3 regions of the Streptosporangium sp. NPDC049644 genome follow, and region 3 is predicted to be linked to each of the others. Evidence: riboswitches for the same ligand, from Rfam matches in the RefSeq annotation. Region 3 holds a riboswitch; each other region holds the start of a gene.
What was found. A riboswitch is a leader RNA that binds a small molecule or an ion and turns the genes downstream of it on or off. The one in region 3 is predicted to bind S-adenosylmethionine.
Positions count from the first base shown of each region.

Region 1: linked by a shared signal. The riboswitch ahead of AB0J58_RS18505 (aminotransferase class V-fold PLP-dependent enzyme) and the one ahead of thrC (threonine synthase) in region 3 are both predicted to bind S-adenosylmethionine.
Region 2: linked by a shared signal. The riboswitch ahead of AB0J58_RS17040 (FAD/NAD(P)-binding protein) and the one ahead of thrC (threonine synthase) in region 3 are both predicted to bind S-adenosylmethionine.

Region 1 covers NZ_JBFAOJ010000029.1:11,202-17,102, reverse strand. Annotated here, with positions in the region: gene AB0J58_RS18520 (DUF3180 domain-containing protein) at 1-383, shown strand, start outside; gene AB0J58_RS18515 (acyltransferase) at 393-1,559, opposite strand; gene AB0J58_RS18510 (NADH-quinone oxidoreductase subunit D) at 1,577-2,758, opposite strand; gene AB0J58_RS18505 (aminotransferase class V-fold PLP-dependent enzyme) at 2,776-4,083, opposite strand; SAM riboswitch class IV at 4,136-4,251, opposite strand; gene AB0J58_RS18500 (TerC family protein) at 4,459-5,202, shown strand; gene AB0J58_RS18495 (cytochrome P450) at 5,302-5,901, shown strand, end outside.
Region 2 covers NZ_JBFAOJ010000025.1:99,623-105,523, reverse strand. Annotated here, with positions in the region: gene AB0J58_RS17055 (nitric oxide synthase oxygenase) at 261-1,385, shown strand; gene AB0J58_RS17050 (enoyl-CoA hydratase-related protein) at 1,569-2,342, shown strand; gene AB0J58_RS17045 (DUF402 domain-containing protein) at 2,368-2,889, opposite strand; SAM riboswitch class IV at 2,942-3,054, shown strand; gene AB0J58_RS17040 (FAD/NAD(P)-binding protein) at 3,180-4,937, shown strand; gene AB0J58_RS17035 (ABC transporter substrate-binding protein) at 4,964-5,901, shown strand, end outside.
Region 3 covers NZ_JBFAOJ010000037.1:590-6,490, reverse strand. Annotated here, with positions in the region: gene groL (chaperonin GroEL) at 1-1,126, opposite strand, end outside; gene AB0J58_RS21425 (cold-shock protein) at 1,513-1,713, opposite strand; gene AB0J58_RS21420 (MoaD/ThiS family protein) at 2,072-2,347, opposite strand; gene thrC (threonine synthase) at 2,370-3,662, opposite strand; SAM riboswitch class I at 3,677-3,819, opposite strand; gene AB0J58_RS21410 (S1 family peptidase) at 4,029-5,531, opposite strand; partial or broken gene AB0J58_RS21405 (S1 family peptidase) at 5,709-5,901, opposite strand, start outside.

The DNA of each region.
Region 1 (5,901 bases), on a different contig from region 3:
TCAAGCCGCTCTACGTGTCCCTGCCGACCATGCCGTGGACGGCGATCCCCACGGTGCTCGTGCTGGCGATCGGCGAGGCCTACAGCGGGTGGATGACGAAGGCCAGGATCGAGCGCAGACCCGACACCAAGCCCGTCGATGCCCTGGCGGTGGCCCGGCTGGCGGCCCTGGCCAAGGCCTCCGCGTACGCCGGGGCGGTCTTCGCGGGACTCTTCGCCGGGTTCACCCTCTACACCGCCGAACTGCTCGACCAGAGGGTGCCCCGTCAGGACTTCTTCATCACCGGCGGGTCGGCGCTGGTGTGCGTGCTGCTGGTCTGCGCGGCCCTGTACCTGGAGCACTGCTGCAAGGTGCCCAAGGACTCCGCGGACGACGACCGCTGAGGGGACGCGTCAGCGCCTCCTGGCCCACTTCCGGCCGAAGAGCATGATGACCGGAAGGGTGCACACCAGTGCTCCGGCGACGGCCAGGGGGCGTTCCAGCCACCAGAGCAGGTCGGGCCGGACCAGGCTGCCCGGCCTGCTGCCCGCCAGCCACCAGGTCAGCGCCACCCAGATGGCCATGCCGGTCGTGTGGAACAGGAAGAGCGGCAGCGCGAACCGGTTGACCGTCTCGTTCACGCGCTGCCACCTGGGGTGGTCGAGCAGGCGCTCCATGGCCGGCCTCAGCACCTCCACCAGGCCGATCTGGAAGATCAGCAACGCCACGATGACGAAGGTGGGCGGCGCCATGTTGGACAGCTTGTCACCGGGCACGCCGACCATCGAGCCCGGGTAGATGTCCGAGTAGACCAGGCCGAAGAGCGCGAACAGCCCGGTCCACAGGATGGCGATGTCGAAGCGGCGGGGAAGTGCCACCACCCTCGCGTAGAAGAACCCGGCCTGGTGGGCCAGCCCCCAGACAATGATCATGTTGAGCCAGCCCACGGCCTCGTACCCGTAGCGCAGCCGCAGCACGTCTACGACGAGCGCCGCCCCGGCCAGCCAGATCAGGATCAGCACGTCGAAGCGCCGGTGCAGCCAGAGCGCGACCGGGAGCAGGGCGATCAGCACGAGGTAGACGCCGATGAACCAGAGCGGGCTGATGACGAGCAGGACCACCCGGTTCATCCACCTGATCCCGAACGCCCAGGTCACGAGCGCGCCCAGCACGATCCAGGTTCCGGCCAGCGCCAGTGTCGGGATCGCGAGGCCGCGGATGCGCCGCCACACGAAGGTGCCGATGCCCATCCCGCCTTCGCAGGCGCGGTTCCAGGACAGCAGGTGGACGTACCCGCCCACGTAGAAGAAGAGCGGCAACACCTGCAGCAGCCAGGTCAGGATCCACAGCCCCGAGGTGAAGCCCAGCGGGCTCGTCGGCGAGGGGCCGTCCGGCCCCCACTGGAGGATCGTGAAAGCCCAGTGCCAGACCACCACGACGAGCAGGCTGAACGCGCGCAACCAGTCGACGTACCGGTCCCGCGGTGGCCTGCCGACGGCCGGTGAGTCGCCGGGATCGGCGGGGGACGCGGGTGCCGTCGGGGGAGTCGTCCTCCGCTGGTCTCCGCCGGGTTCGATCATGCGCTCCTGACCGTGCCTCACTTGTCGATATCGCCGACGACGAAGAACAACGAGCCCAGAATGGCGACCATGTCGGAGACCAGGTTGCCGGGGAGCATCTCGCGCAGCACCTGGACGTTGTTGAAGGAGGCGGACCGGAGTTTCATCCGCCACGGTGTCTTCTCCCCGCGCGAGACCAGGTAGTAGCCGTTGAGGCCGAGCGGGTTCTCCGTCCAGGCGTAGGTGTGGCCCTCGGGGACCTTCAGCACCTTGGGCAGGCGCTGGTTGATCGGCCCCTGGGGCAGTTCGCGGAGCCGCCGCACGCAGGCGTCCGCCAGGTCCAGGGAGACCTTCACCTGCTCCAGCAGCACCTCGAACCTGGCGTGGCAGTCCCCGGCGGAGCGGGTGACCACCTTCACCGGCAGCTCGCCGTAGGCGAGGTAGGGCTCGTCCCTGCGCAGGTCGAGGTCGACGCCGGAGGCACGGGCGATCGGGCCGCTCACGCCGTACTGCATGACCGTCTCGCGGTCCAGCACGCCCACCCCGCGGGTACGGGCGAGGAAGATCTCGTTTCCGGCGATCAGGCCCTCGATGTCGGGCAGCCGTCGCCGCACGTCGGCCACGGCCGTCGAGACCCGGCCCAGCCACCCCTCGGGCAGCTCCTCCTTCAGGCCGCCGACCCGGTTGAACATGTAGTGCATCCGGCCGCCGGCGATCTCCTCCATCACGGCCTGGAGGGTCTCGCGCTCCCGGAACGCGTAGAACATCGGGGTGATCGCGCCGAGTTCCAGCGGGTAGGAGCCGAGGAACATCAGGTGGTTGAGCACCCGGTTGAGCTCGGCCATCAGTGTGCGGGTCCAGACCGCCCTGACCGGCACCTCCATGCCGAGCATCCGCTCCACCGCGAGGACGACGCCCAGCTCGTTGGCGAACGCCGACAGCCAGTCGTGCCGGTTGGCCAGCACGATGATCTGCCGGTAGTCACGCACCTCGAACAGCTTCTCCGCGCCCCGGTGCATGTAGCCCACGATCGGTTCGGCCGAGCTGATCCGCTCCCCGTCCAGGGTGAGCCGCAGCCGCAGCACGCCGTGCGTGGACGGATGTTGCGGCCCGATGTTGAGGACCATGTCCTCGGTCGCGAGCTCCTTGCCGTGCGCCTCCCGCACGGCGGCGGCGCCCGCGCCCATCCCCACGTTCAGTTCACGGCGAGGCTCAGTCATATGTCCATGCTGTCACGTCAGCCGCGCGAGGCAAGATCCCGCAGGGCGGCGATCAGCCGGTCGACGTGCTCGGAGGTGGTGCCGATGCCGATGGAGGCGCGCACCGCGGAGGCGGTGGGGTCGTCGCAGCCGCCGTCCTTGGCGTCCAGCAGGTGCCGTACGAAGGGGTGGGCGCAGAACTTGCCGTCCCGGACGCCGATGCCGTAATCACCGGACAGGGACTCGGCGACCTCGCGGGCGGTGCGGCCGTTCACCACGAAGGAGACGATGCCGACGCGCGGGTGGTCGGGGCCCCACAGGGACAGCTCCTGCACGCCGGGGACGGAGGCGAGGCCCGCGCGCAGCCGGTCGAGGAGACGCTCCTCCTCGTGGACCAGCGGGGTCCAGCCGGTGGCGGTCAGGGCGTCGCAGGCCGCGGCCAGCGCGATGGCACCCAGGACGTTCGGGGTTCCGGCCTCGTGGCGGGCCTCGGGGTCGTCGTGCCACTCGGTCCCGTCGTCGTTCACCGCCCTCACCGCCCCGCCGCCCCGCAGGTACGGCTCGGCGTCGGCCAGCCAGTCGGAACGGCCGATCAGCGCGCCGGCGCCGAACGGGGCATAGAGCTTGTGACCGGAGAAGACCACGTAGTCCAGGTCGAGCGCGGTCAGGTTGAGGCGGCGGTGCGGGACGAGCTGCGCGGCGTCGACGAGGACGCGGGCGCCGTGGCGGTGGGCGATGTGGGCCAGCGCGGCGATCGGCCACAGCTCCCCGGTGACGTTGGAGGCGGCGGTCACGACCAGCAGCCTGGGACCTTCGACCGAGGCCAGGGCCTCGTCGGCGGCGCGGACCGCCTCGCCGGGGAAGGCGGGGACCGGCAGCCGCAGGGCACGCTCCCAGGGCAGCAGCGAGGCGTGGTGCTCGGTGTCGAAGACCACGGCGGTGGTGCCCTCGGGCAGGCTGCGGGCCAGCAGGTTGGTCGCGTCCGTGGTGTTCCTGGTGAAGATCACCGAGTCGCCGGGACGGGCACCGACGAAGGCGCGCACCGTCTGCCTGGCCTGCTCGTAGCGGGCCGTGGTCAGCTGGGAGGCGTACCCGGCGCCTCGGTGGACGCTGGAGTACGCCGGGAGCGCGGCGGCGACGGCGGCGCTCACCGGCTCCAGACAGGGGGCGCTCGCGGCGTAGTCGAGGTTGGCGTAGCGGACGAGCCTGCCGCCCCTGACCGGGACCTCCAGGTCGGAACCGAGCACGGCGGGGATCGGCCGGTCGCCGGACGTACGGGTCGCGGGGACGGTGCCGGGGGCGGCCGCGTCGGCGGCTGCGGCGGTGGAGATCGTCAGTATGGACACGCCAGGGCTCCTTCGAGGTCATCGGACCCCAACCCGTGGCACAGGTGCCTGGAGCCCGCGCTTGCCCGGCACACCTCGTGCCGGACCAGGTCCTCACCCGGGGCACCCCGCCGCGGACGCGAGGGTTGCCGGCCAGCGAGCCGGGGCTTGTCACTGGCACTCATGACCTACGGGGGAACTATAACCGACCTCTGCCGGGGATTCGCAAGTGATGTCCCTTGGGTTCGGGAACTCACGACGGATCCCGTTCGTCTGGGCAGTGAGCCGGGTGGCATCCGGCGGCGCGTGATGTTTGTCCTGGTAGTGGGTGAATAACGCCGAGCGACGGATCTCGTCGTGCCGGTAGTGATCAAGTAAGGCGAGCTGGAGGCTCAGATGTTGGACTGGGTGACCAACCCGGAGATCTGGATAGGGTTCGTCACCCTCGTCGCTCTGGAGATCGTGCTAGGCATCGACAACATCATCTTCATCTCGATCCTCGCGGGGAAGCTCCCGCCCGAGCAACGGGACAGGGCGCGCAAGCTGGGTCTCCTCGCGGCCCTTCTCAGCCGGCTGCTGCTGCTGCTGGCACTGTCGTGGGTGGTGAGACTCACGGCGCCGCTCTTCGAGGTCCTGGGGCAGGAGATCTCGGGACGAGATCTCATCCTGCTCGGCGGCGGGCTCTTCCTGCTCGGCAAGAGCGTCATCGAGATCCACGACAATGTGGAGGGCAAGGGCGGGCACGGCGGCACCAAGGCGGCCGCCACCTTCGGCTCGGTGATCGTCCAGATCATGCTGCTGGACATCATCTTCTCCCTCGACTCGGTCATCACCGCGGTCGGCATGGTCGACCAGCTCGGCGTCATGGTCGCGGCCGTGATCGTCTCGGTCCTGGTGATGCTCTTCGCCTCAGGCCCGATCAGCCGCTTCGTGGACAAGCACCCGAGCATCAAGATGCTCGCCCTGTCGTTCCTGGTGCTGATTGGCGTCGTGCTGATCGCCGAGGGCCTCGGGCAGCACATCTCCAAGGGCTACATCTACTTCGCGATGGCCTTCTCGCTCATCGTGGAGCTGCTGAACATCCGGCTGCGCACCAAGGCGGCCCGGTCCGAGAAGTCGGACGAGCCGGCCGAGGCGTAGCGCATCCGTCGCGGGGCGGTGGCCGGGCTGTCGAGCGTCGGCCCAGCTCCAGGGGCCGGACCAGGCAATTGACACATGGGGCGACATTACGATGTCCATGTGCGCTTTGATCCCTGGAATCCGGAATTCGTCGCCCATCCGTACGACGTCTACGACGAGCTGAGGCGGCAGCGGCCGGTCAGCTTCTTTGAACCGACCGGCCAGTGGCTGGTCGCCCGGCACGCCGACGTCAACGCGCTGCTGCGCGACCGTCGGCTCGGCCGCTCCTACCTGCACATGGCGACCCACGCCGAGTTCGGCAGGCCCGACGACCCCGAGTTCCAGGACCCGTTCTGGCGGGTGGTCAGGGCCGGGATGCTCGACGTCGAGCCACCGGTGCACACCCGGCTCCGGCGCCTGGTCTCCAAGGCGTTCACCCCGCGCATGGTCGAGGCGCTCCGCCCCAAGGTCGCCGAGATCGCCGGGGGGCTGGTGGACCGCTTCGTCGAGCGCGGCGGCGGAGACCTGATCTCCGAGGTCGCCGAGCCGCTCCCGGTGACCGTGATCGCGGAGATGCTCGGCGTGCCCGAGGCCGACCGCCACCTGCTCCGCCCCTGGTCCGCCGACATCTGCGGGATGTACGAGCTGAACCCCTCCGTCGAGGCCCAGCGCACCGCGGTACGCGCGGCCGAGGAGTTCTCCGCCTACCTCGTCGAGCTG
Region 2 (5,901 bases), on a different contig from region 3:
CAAACCACGGTGAATCACAGAAAATGAGTGAGGCCCTGCCCGGTGTCGCCGCGATCGCGGCGATGAGCCGGCGCACGGTCGCCGCGGACCAACAGTGATCGCAGCGGGGAAGGGCCGCCGCGTTCAGGGCACCACGCCGCCCGGAACGGCAGTCGTGCCCGTGAGCCACAATGGGTGGTTTTTCTGTGCTGACCTGGCGAAGGTCCCGGCGTGCGCCGGATCCGTTCCCCGAGCCTCCCAAGGCCCCCGGGGTCCCCGAGGTGCCTCCAGCCGACGTGATGGCGGCGGCCGAGGACTACCTGAGGCTGTTTCACGCGGAGAATCCCGGCGCGGGGGTCCTGCGGGAGCGCCTGCGCGAGATCCGGCAGGAGATCGCCGACACGGGAACGTACACGCACACCAGCGGTGAGCTGGTCTTCGGCGCCAGGGTGGCCTGGCGCAACAGCGGCAGATGCATCGGGCGGCTGTACTGGCGCTCGCTGCGGGTGCGCGACCGGCGGCATGTCACCACGGCCGAGGGCGTCGCCGTCGAGTGTGTGAACCACCTGCGGGACGCGGCGCCCGGCCGCCGGATCCGCCCGACGATCACCGTGTTCCCCCAGGACCGGCCGGGGGCGCCGGGACCGCGGATCTGGAACGAGCAGCTCATCCGGTACGCCGGGTACGCGACGGCGGACGGTTCGGTCGTCGGGGATCCCCGCTACGTCGGCTTCACCGCGATGCTGCGCGAGCTGGGCTGGTCCGGCGGTCCCGGAAGCCCCTTCGACGTCCTCCCACTGGCGATCTCGGTCGGGAGCGGGCCGCCGCTGCTGTCCACGATTCCCGGCGACGCCGTGCTGGAGGTCGCGCTTTCGCACCCCCGTCACCCGTGGTTCGAGCAGCTGGGGCTGCGCTGGCACGCGGTACCGGTCATCTCGAACATGTGCCTGGAGATCGGCGGCGTCTGCTATCGGGCGGCGCCGTTCAACGGCTGGTACATGGGCACCGAGATCGGCGCCCGCAACCTGGCCGACGCCGACCGCTACGACCTGATGCCGTTGATCGCCCGGCGTCTGGGCCTGAACACCGGCACCGACCGCTCGCTCTGGCGGGACCGGGCGCTGGTGGAGTTGAACGTGGCGGTCCTGCACTCCTTCGAGCGGGCGGGGGTGACGATGACGGACCACCACACCGAGGCCAGGCACTTCCTGATCCACCTGGAGCGCGAGGAGCGGGCAGGACGGGTCTGCCCCGCGGACTGGACCTGGATCGTGCCGCCCATGTCGGCCTCGGCCACGCCGGTCTTCCACCGCTACTACGAGGACAGGCGGCTGTCGCCGAACTTCGTCCACCACGCCGACTCCCTGGAGCGTGCGCTCGGTCACCGGACCGCGCCGGGAGGTTGATTCAGAGGAGACGTACCGCGTGGTGGGGCGCGCCCCGGCCCGCTCCCGCGGGCCTCCCTCTCCCCGGTCCGCTCGCACCTGCTGACACCGGGAAGGGAAAAGGTGTAGAACGATATTCTGTAGCTCTCCGGGTGGGGAGCTCCTGTGCGGGAGCGCCTCGGGGGCTTCCGGGAGGGAGATGCGATGGTCGACCTGGTGCTGCCGTCGATCGAGCGGGGCGTGCTGACGTTGACGTTCAACCGGCCGGACCGGCTCAACGCCTGGACCGACGAGATGGGCCGCCGCTACTTCGACCAGCTGGCCGAGGCGGAGAAGAACCCCGAGGTCCGGGTGATCGTGGTCACCGGTGCGGGGAAGGGCTTCTGCGCCGGGGCGGACTTCAGGACGCTCACCGCCATCCAGGACGGCTCGTACGCGGGGGAGCCCGACCGGCGCCCCAACACCTTCCCGACCACGATCCGCAAGCCGATCATCGCCGCGGTCAACGGCGCCTGCGCCGGGCTCGGCATGGTCCACGCCCTGGTCTGCGACCTGGTCTTCACCGCCGCCGAGGCCAAGTGGACCACCGCCTTCGCCCGGCGCGGCCTGGTCGCGGAGTACGGCCTGTCGTGGATCCTGCCCCGCCTGGCCGGGCAGGCCAGGGCCATGGACCTGCTGCTCTCCGGGCGCACCTTCACCGGCGCCGAGGCCTGCGATCTGGGCCTGGCCAACCGGGCGGTGCCGGGAGAGCGGCTGATCGAGGAGACCCTGGCCTACGCCCGCGAGCTGGCGACGTACAGCTCTCCGGCCTCGATGGCCGTGATCAAGCGTCAGATCTGGGGCGACTGGCAGCAGACCCTGGAGGCGTCGGAGTCGGCCGCGGCACGCCTGATGGTCGACTCCTTCACCCGGCCGGACTTCGCCGAGGGCGTCGCCAGCTTCGTCGAGCGCCGCGCCCCCGGCTTCCCGCCGCTGTAGTCACGTCGTAGTCACTCCGGCGCTCTCAGCTGACCAGGGCGAGCCAGCGCGGAGCGGTGTCGAAGGGGGCCGTGCGGGCGGTGACGGCCTCCATCAGCCAGGCGGCCGAGGCGCGGGCGCTCCGGACGACCTCGGGCGGGTAGGCGTACCTGACCCGGTGCTCCTCGAACTCGTCCTCGTCGTCCAGGAAGACCCGGCAGGTGCGGCCCTTCGCCGGGTTGCGGCGCGTCCGGATCACGTCGAGGTCCAGGTCGACCATGGTGACCTCGCCGTCGCTCCACCGTGGCACGGTGGAGATGTCGCAGTAGATCTCGTGTTTGTGCGGGGCGGAGTTGAAGGCGGCGGTCCACCAGGCGTCGCGGGGGAAGAGCATCACGAAGGCATGCGGGGAGGCCACCTCGGGTCCGTGGCCCTTGCGGCCGACGGAGTTGGCCGCGCAGCCGGTCCACACCCCGTGCTCGTCCTCGCCGAGCAGGAGACCGCTGTGGTTCCAGTGCAATGACCCGTCGTATTTGCGGTAGACCACCTTCACCGTCTCATAGGACATTCCCCAACATTAAGCCTTGACAGAGATCTATGTATTTCCTACCTTCTAAATAGGTTAAGAGTGTCAGTGCGAAGCCCCGGCTGGCTGACCGGCAACCCTCGCACCGCGGCGGGGTGCCTCCGGGGGAGACCTGGTGGCACGGTCGGCGTGCCGCAAGCGCGGACCCCCTCACCGGGGTCACCGAGACATGTCCGGGAGTGCCACATGTCGAAGACCAGCACACTGAACTGCGCGAGCCCCGTCGCCCCCGACGCCCACGGCCACTACCGGCCGCATCGCAGAGCCGCCGCATGAGCGCCTCGATCGCCGTCGTCGGTGCCGGCCCGACGGGCACCTGCCTGGTGGAACGCATCTGCGCCAACGCCGCCGACCTGCTCGGCTGGCCCTCGCTCGACGTTCACGTGATCGACCCCCACCCGCCGGGTGGCGGCCGCGTCTGGCGCCGTGACCAGCCCGAGCTGCTCTGGATGAACTCCGTGGCCGCCGACGTGACGCTCTTCACCGACGAGTCGGTGCGCTGTGAGGGGCCGATCCGTCCAGGCCCCACGCTGGCCGAGTGGCTCGGCGGGGACCCAGGCACCTTCGCCTCCCGCCCGGCGCAGAACGGCTACCTCTCCCACGTCTTCGGGCACGCGGTGGAGACCGCCCCGCGCGGGGTCCGGGTGCACGTGCATCCGGCCCGCGCCGTCGACCTCGCCGACATCCCCGGCGGCCAGGCGGTGCGGCTGGAGGACGGCCGGACGATCGAGGTCGACGCGGTGATCCTGGCCCAGGGGCACGGCGACGTGACCCCGAACGGGGAGGAACGGGCGCTGGCCGACCTGGCCGTGCGCGGCGGGCTGCGCTACCTGCCCACCGGATACGCGGCCGACCTCGACCTGGACGGCATCCCCGCCGGAGAACCGGTGATCGTGCGGGGGATGGGGCTGGCCTTCGTCGACCTGATGGTGCTGCTCACCTCGGGCCGGGGCGGCCGGTTCGTCCGCGAGTACGACGGGGAACTGGTCTACCTGCCCGGCGGGCGGGAGCCCCTGCTGCACGTGGGATCACGGCGCGGCGTGCCGTACCACTCCAAGACCGGCTACCCCTTCGGGGGAGCACGCCCGCCGGTGCCGCGCTTCCTCACCCGCGAGGCGCTGGGCGAGGGCCCGTGGAACTTCCGCCGGGACGTGTGGCCGCTGGTCGCCAAGGAGCTCGCCTTCGCGTACTACCACGAGCTCCTCACCGCCCACCCCGAGCGCGCCAGGCTGGACTGGGCGGCGTTCGCGGCGGCGTTCGCCGGCGAGGAGTGGCGCAGCCCGGGCATCCGCAAGCTGATCCGTACGGCCGTGCCCCGGCACCTGGACCGGCTCGACCTCGACCGGCTCGACCGGCCGCTGGCGGGCATCGGGTTCGGCGACCGGGCGGGGCTGCAGAAGTGGATGCACGGCTACCTCGCGGCCGACCTGGAGCGGCGCGCCGACCCGGCACACAGCGCCGACCACGCCCTGATCCTCGGGCTGCTCTCCGTCTACGGCGTCCTGGCCGAGCTGGGCGTCTCCGACCCGTGGTTCCACGGGTTCTTCAGCTACCTCGCCAGCGGCCCGCCCGGCCCCCGTCTTGAGGAGTTGCGCGCCCTGGCCAGGGCGGGGGTGGTCACCTTCCTCGGCGCCGACCTCAAGGTCGACCAGCACGACGGGCGCTGGCGGGCGCAGAGCCCCACCGTGCCCGGCGGCGTGACGGCCACGACCCTCGTCGAGGCCAGGCTGCCCGCGCCCAGCGTGAGCCGGGCCACCGACCCGCTCATCGGCGCGCTCCGCGACCGGGGCGAGCTCGACGAGAAGTCGGGGCTGGTGAACGTGCGGGCCGCGGACCGCCGCCTGGTCGACAGGTCCGGCACCCCGCACCCGCGCAGGTTCGCCTTCGGTCCCTGGGTCGTCGGCGGCCAGGCCACCGGCGGCTTCGCCAGACCCCGTCTCAACGCCCCGCTCTTCCGCCACGCCGACGCCCTCGCGCGGATCGTCCTGTCCGAGGCGGTCGGCACCCAGACAAGAAGGCACGTCGCATGAACCGCCAGGTCTCGAAGGAGCAGAGAGTGAAGTTGCGATGGGGCGCCCTGACCCTCGCCGGGGTGCTGGCGCTGGCGGCGTGCGGAGCCGAGAGCGGGGCTCCGGCCGCGGCGGCCGGCGGCGACGGAGGGTCGCTCGTCTGGGCCGTCGAGACGCAGCCGATCACCTTCAACCCGCACCAGTGGGGCCAGAACAAGGCGCGCCTGCTGGTCCACAACCAGTTCGACGCGTTGATCGCCCGAGGCGGGAACGGCGATTTCCTGCCGTGGCTGGCCACCTCCTGGCAGGTCTCCAAGGACGGCCTGACCTACACCTTCGAGCTCCGCGACGACGTGACCTTCCACGACGGTGAGAGGTTCGACGCCGCCTCGGTGAAGGCGAACCTCGACCAGCTCGTCTCGCCCGGCTACAACGCGGCGGTCAGCGCCATCCAGCTGCGCAACTTCGACCACGCCGAGGTGAGCGCCCCGTACACCCTGAAGGTCACGCTGAAGGCCCCGGACGGACTGTTCCTGGACTTCCTCTCCTCCCCGCTCGCCGGCCAGGTCTCCCCGAAGTCGCTGAAGAACGCCAAGGACCTCAAGGCGGGCGGGGTCGACGTGGTCGGCACCGGGCCGTTCATCCTCGACCGGTTCACCCCCGGCCAGGAGGTCCACTACCGGCGCAACCCGAACTACGACTGGCCGCCCGCCGGCGCCGCCCACCAGGGGCCGGCACACCTGGCCGAGGTCACCTACCGCTTCCTGCCCGAGGCGGCGGTGCGGGTCGGCGCGCTCACCTCCGGGCAGGTACAGGTGATCGAGGGCGTGCCCGCCACCGAGATCGGCCTCATCAAGGGCGACCCGGAGCTGACGCTGGAGACCAGCCTCAACTCCGGCAGCGCGTTCTCCTACTACTTCAACGTCTCCCGCCCCCCGTTCGACGACAAGCGGGTCCGCGAGGCGTTCCGCGACGCCGTCGACGT
Region 3 (5,901 bases):
CCACGCCGCCGGCCAGCTTGGCGAGACGCTCCTGGAGCTTCTCGCGGTCGTAGTCGGAGTCGGTGTTGTCGATCTCGGCGCGGATCTGGTTGACCCGGCCGGCGATCTGCTCGGCGTCGCCGGCACCGTCGACGATGGTGGTCTCGTCCTTGGTGACGATGACCTGACGGGCACGGCCGAGCTGGTCCAGGGTGGTGGACTCCAGCTTGAGGCCGAGGTCCTCGCTGATGACCTGGGCACCGGTCAGGATGCCGATGTCACCCAGCATGGCCTTGCGACGGTCACCGAAACCGGGCGCCTTGACGGCGACCGAGCGGAACAGACCGCGGATCTTGTTGACGACCAGGGTGGCCAGGGCCTCGCCCTCGACGTCCTCGGCGATGATCAGCAGCGGCTTGCCGGCCTGCACGACCTTGTCGAGAACCGGGAGCAGGTCCTTGTTGGCGGACACCTTGGAGTTGACGACCAGGATGTACGGGTCGTCGAGGACGGCCTCCATACGCTCCGGGTCGGTCACGAAGTACATCGAGGTGAGGCCCTTGTCGAAGCGCATGCCCTCGGTGAGCTCGAGCTCAAGGCCGAAGGTGTTGCTCTCCTCGACGGTGATGACGCCTTCCTTGCCGACCTTGTCCATCGCCTCGGCGATCATCTCGCCGATCTGCGGGTCGCCCGCGGAGATGGAGGCGGTGGAGGCGATCTGCGCCTTCGTCTCCACGTCCTTGGCCAGCTTGGACAGCTCCTCCGACACGCGCTCGACGGCGGCCTCGATGCCCTTCTTCAGGGACATCGGGTTGGCGCCGGCGGCGACGTTGCGGAGACCCTCGCGTACGAGAGCCTGAGCGAGCACGGTGGCGGTGGTGGTGCCGTCACCCGCGACGTCGTCGGTCTTCTTGGCGACCTCCTTGACGAGCTCGGCCCCGATCTTCTCCCACGGGTCCTCGAGCTCGATCTCCTTCGCAATGGAGACACCATCGTTGGTGATGGTGGGGGCGCCCCACTTCTTCTCCAGAACGACATTGCGGCCCTTGGGGCCGAGGGTCACCTTGACGGCGTCCGCGAGCTGGTTCATGCCACGCTCGAGACCGCGCCTGGCGTCCTCGTTAAACGCGATCATCTTGGCTGCCATACGGCTAGACCTCCCAGAGACAGGGTGGCTTGCACCGGACCGAGCCGACGCCCGCGACGGCATGCGGGCCCACGACTCCGTTCGGCGGGCCCCATCGCCTCGATCCAGGGTTGGCACTCTCTATGCGTGAGTGCCAACAATGTGTTTAGCACTCTACCTTGCCGAGTGCAAGCCACGATCCCTTGACCTGCGTCGCGCCCGGAGCGGGCGTCCGCTCCGGGCCACGTCAGCGTATGCGCCGCGTCACGCGGGCGCGTGTTCCGCGCAAAGCGAAGGCCCGGCTCGCCGATTGGGGAGGCGAGCCGGGCCTAGGTGGTGTGGATCCGGCGGACTGCGCTGCCGCGGGATCCACCGGCCCCTCCCCGCGGGTTCACGGGACGGCCATGTCAGACCGCCCGGACGGACTCCGCCTGGGGACCCTTCTGCCCCTGGGTGATCTCGAACTCGACTCGCTGGCCCTGCTCGAGTGCACGGTAGCCATCCATCATGATCGCGGAGTAATGGACGAACACATCCTTACCACCGTCTACCGCGATGAAGCCGTAGCCCTTGTCCGCGTTGAACCATTTGACGGTGCCCTGCGCCACTTGCGACTCCTCTTACTGGACTTAAGGACGACGCCCATTCCTCTCGCGAAGTCCTCAATCTCCGGGGCAGACTTCGCCACATCGATCGTCCTCGACCATACCTGTGGGAACCGGTTGGGCAACAGAGTCAAGCACCAAACTAGCTCTTTACAAGAGCATTTAGTACGAGAACACAGTTTGACTATCACTATTAGTTAGTTAAAGATTACATTATCTTTCCCCACCGCGAATACCGGTTTACGCCACAAAGCATGACACCCGCACACGGCCGGAGCCGGGCGGGTGTCATGGGGAGGGTGTCGTGAGCGCCCCCGGGAGGGTGAGGCGGGTGCGACCGGCGCGGTGCGGGGGCGGGGTCTCAGCCCCCGGCGACCGCCGGGATGATGGAGACCTGGACGCCGGAGGGCGTGGCCGTGTCGAGGTTGTCGGCGAAGCGGACGTCCTCATCTCCCACATAGACGTTGACAAAACGGCGGATCTTACCCGTTTCATCAAGAATCCGGGCACCGATCCCCGGGAAGTCCGCGTCGAGCTTCTGGAGGACGTCGCGCAGGGTCTCGCCCTCTCCGCTCACCTCGGCAGCACCACCGGTGTAAGTCCGGAGAATCGTCGGAATCCGCACAGAAACGCTCATAATTCAGTACCTTTCACGATTTCTAGGCGATTGCCGCACGGAATGCGTCAAGGGAGGGACGAATCACGGCGGTGGGGCGCGCCTCGGCGGCCACCGCGTCGAGGGTCTTGAGACCGTCGCCGGTGTTGAGAACCACGGTCTCCGCCTCCGGGTCGAGCCTCCCGGCCGCGACCAGCTTGCGGAGCACGCCGACGGTGACACCTCCGGCGGTCTCGGCGAAGATGCCCTCGGTCCTGGCCAGCAGCCGGATCGCGTCGACGATCTCGGGGTCGGTGACGTCCTCGACCGCGCCGCCGGTGCGGCGGGCGATGTCCAGCACGTACGGACCGTCGGCGGGGTTGCCGATCGCCAGCGACTTGGCGATCGTGTCCGGCTTCACCGGGCGGATCACGTCGTGGCCCGCCTTGTAGGCGGTGGAGACCGGGGAGCACCCCTCGGCCTGGGCCGCGAAGATCTTGTATGGCCTGTCCTCGACGAGACCGAGCTCGATCAGCTCCTTGAAACCCTTGTCGATCTTCGTGAGCTGGGAGCCCGACGCGACCGGCACGACGATCTGGTCGGGAACGCGCCAGCCGAGCTGCTCGGCGATCTCGTACGCCAGCGTCTTGGAGCCCTCGGCGTAGTACGGCCGGAGGTTGACGTTGACGAAACCCCACTTCTCGCCCAGCTCGTCGCCGATGAGCTCCGAGCAGAAGCGGTTCACATCGTCGTAGGTGCCCTCGATGCCGATGAGCCTGCCCCCGTACACGGAGGCCATGACGACCTTGGCCTGCTCCAGGTCGGCGGGGATGAACACGCAGGCGTCCAGCCCGGCCCGCGCGGCGGCGGCAGCGGCGGCACCGGCCAGGTTGCCGGTGGAGGAGCAGGAGAGGGTGTGGAAGCCGAAGTTACGGGCCGCCTCGACGGCGATGGCCACCACACGGTCCTTGAAAGAGTGCGTGGGGTTACCGGAGTCGTCCTTCACGTGCAGCGAGCGCATGCCCAGTTCACGGGCGAGGTTGCCGGCGTTGACGAGCCTGGTCCAGCCGGGCTCCATGTTGGGCTTGGAGGCCACGTCGGCGGGGACGGGCAGCAGCGAGCGGTAACGCCAGATGTTGGCCGGCCCCTCGGCGATCTGCTCCCGGGTCACCCGCCCGAAGTCGTAGGCGATCTCAAGGGGCCCGAAACACTCGATACAGGCGAAGCTCGGGCCGAGGTCGTAGCGGGCACCGCACTCGCGACAGGACAGGGCCACGGCGGGGCCGAAGTGCTGGTTTCGGGTGTCTTCGACACGGCCGAGCGAGGTGGTGGTGTTCTCAGTGGTTGCGAGCGCCATGAAGCGAGGCCTTTCCCTCATCTTCGTCTGCGGACCACCTTGGTCACAGACCGGAATTGGCACCTGTCCCGGTTGACCTCGTGTCGATTACGAGTCTTGAACCGGGATGGTTGCCGGGGCTTCGCAGGGCCGATCCCTCCACCCCTCTGGATGAGCAAATATTCAGTTGGAGACCTGACAGGCAGGTCTTAGGCACTCTACATCGCCATACCGCCACCCCGGCCACTTGTCTCATAATACGAGACGTAGCGTGTTACCTGCCGGACAGAGCACCCTTGTCCGCAGCAGGGGCGCCGCCGCGGCCGGTAGGCACCGGTCGCGGCGGACGTCCCGTGGAACCTCCCGCGCCAGACCGCGGAAGGCGGGTCAGGGTGCCTTGGCCTTCAGCGTGTAGGGGCTGGAGCCGCTCACCGAGACCACCCGGTAGCGGTAGAAGCCGGGCGGGCCGGTGTAGCTGATCCGCTCGTCGGAACCCGCGCCCTCCGAGGTCGCGACGGTGACCCAGTTCGGCCGCCGCCACCTTTGGAGGTAGAGGTCGAAGTCGACGCCGTCACCGCCGTCCAGGCAGGCGGAGTGCATGCCGGCGACGGCGGCCCGGTAGTAGCGGCTCGGCTGGGAGACGGACTGGCCGTTGTTCAGCGTGCCGGTGTAGGTCTTCGGGTAGCCGGTGCAGACCGTCGGAGCGGGCGGGACGGTGCCCGGTGGGGTGGTGGCGTCGCCGGTCAGCAGGGTCAGGTCGTAGGCGGTGAGGATCTCGTTGATCGGCTGGAAGTAGGTGACGCCGCCCGTGGCGCAGTTGCCGGAGCCGCCGGAGGTGACCCCCTGGGCCTGGTCCACGGAGATGAACGAGCCACCCGAGTCGCCCGGCTCGGCGCAGACACTGGTACGGGTCAGCCCGTGGATGGTGCCCTGGGGGTAGGTGACGCTGGCGTTGAACTGCCTGATGAGGCCGCAGTGCCAGTCGGTGGTGGAGCCGGAACGGCAGACCGAGGCGCCCTCCAGAGCCGGTCTGGAGCCCGCGACGGGCACGGTGCCGCCGGCGCCGTTGCTCACCACCGGTTTGGGCGTCCAGCCGGCGTTCACCGCGACCCAGGCGTAGTCGTTCTCCGGAAAGGACGACGCCCGGAAGATCCCCAGGGGCACCCGGTTGAAACCGGTGGTGGCATCACCGGTCTTACCGCAGTGACCGGCACTGACGAACCCCGCCTGGGTCCCGCGCGTCACCGAGAAACCGACGGAGCAACGACTCGCGACACCGACGTAGTAGGCGTCGCCGCCCTGTACGTCGCTGAGGAGCCGGGGCCGCTCGGTGGACGGCACCACCTTCACCACACTTGAGTCGGCCCCCACCGCCTCCACGAGATCCTCGGTCGCCAGTGGGCTCTTCGACAGGATGACGATCCTGTTGTTCCTGGCGTCGACGAAGCGCACATCACCCCCGCCGCCTTTTCCCGGCAGGTCCACGTTGAGGTCACTGATGAGCCCGGCGAGTTCCGTCAGCGACCGTTTGACGAGTTCGGCTCTGGCGCCCGCCGCGACGATCGTGGGGAGGTCGGCGGGGTCGGTGGTGGCCACCACGAGGGTCTGCGAAACGGTTCCCATCAGCCACGAGCCGCCGAAACGGTCGCCGAGCGCCTCGCGGAGGTCCGCCTCGACTCCCGACATACGGATCTCGTTGGCCAGACGTGCCCGCACCTGTTCCCTGGTCAGGCCCAGGTCGCGTTGGAGCGCCTCCAGCATGCCCGACGGCGGTTTCCAGGCGGACGCGGTGACCGGAACCCGGGGTCCGGCCGCAGCCGGCACACCCGTCAGGGTGAGCGCGGTGACCGCCAGCACGCAGCCCGTGGCGACGGCATGTCTGCCGAACATGAAACTCTCCTCGACCTCGGCTTTCACAGCAGGAGGGGGAGAGCGCCGCACGGGCAACGCCACCCTAATCCAGCCATTGCCGCCAGGGCCTCAAACGCCACACGCCACGCGGCAGACGATTTGAGGCCGTTCGGCGGCATGACGGCCGCGGCCTGGGTGAGGGCCGCGGAAGGCGGGTCAGGGCGCCTTGGCCTTCAGCGTGTAGGGGCTGGAGCCGCTCACCGAGACCACCCGGTAGCGGTAGGCGCCGGGCGGGCCGGTGTAGCTGATCTGCTCGTCGGAGCCCGCGCGGTCGGAGGTGGCGACAGTGACCCAGTTCGGCCGCCGCCACCTTTGGAGGTAGAGGTCGAAGTCGACGCCGTCACCGCCG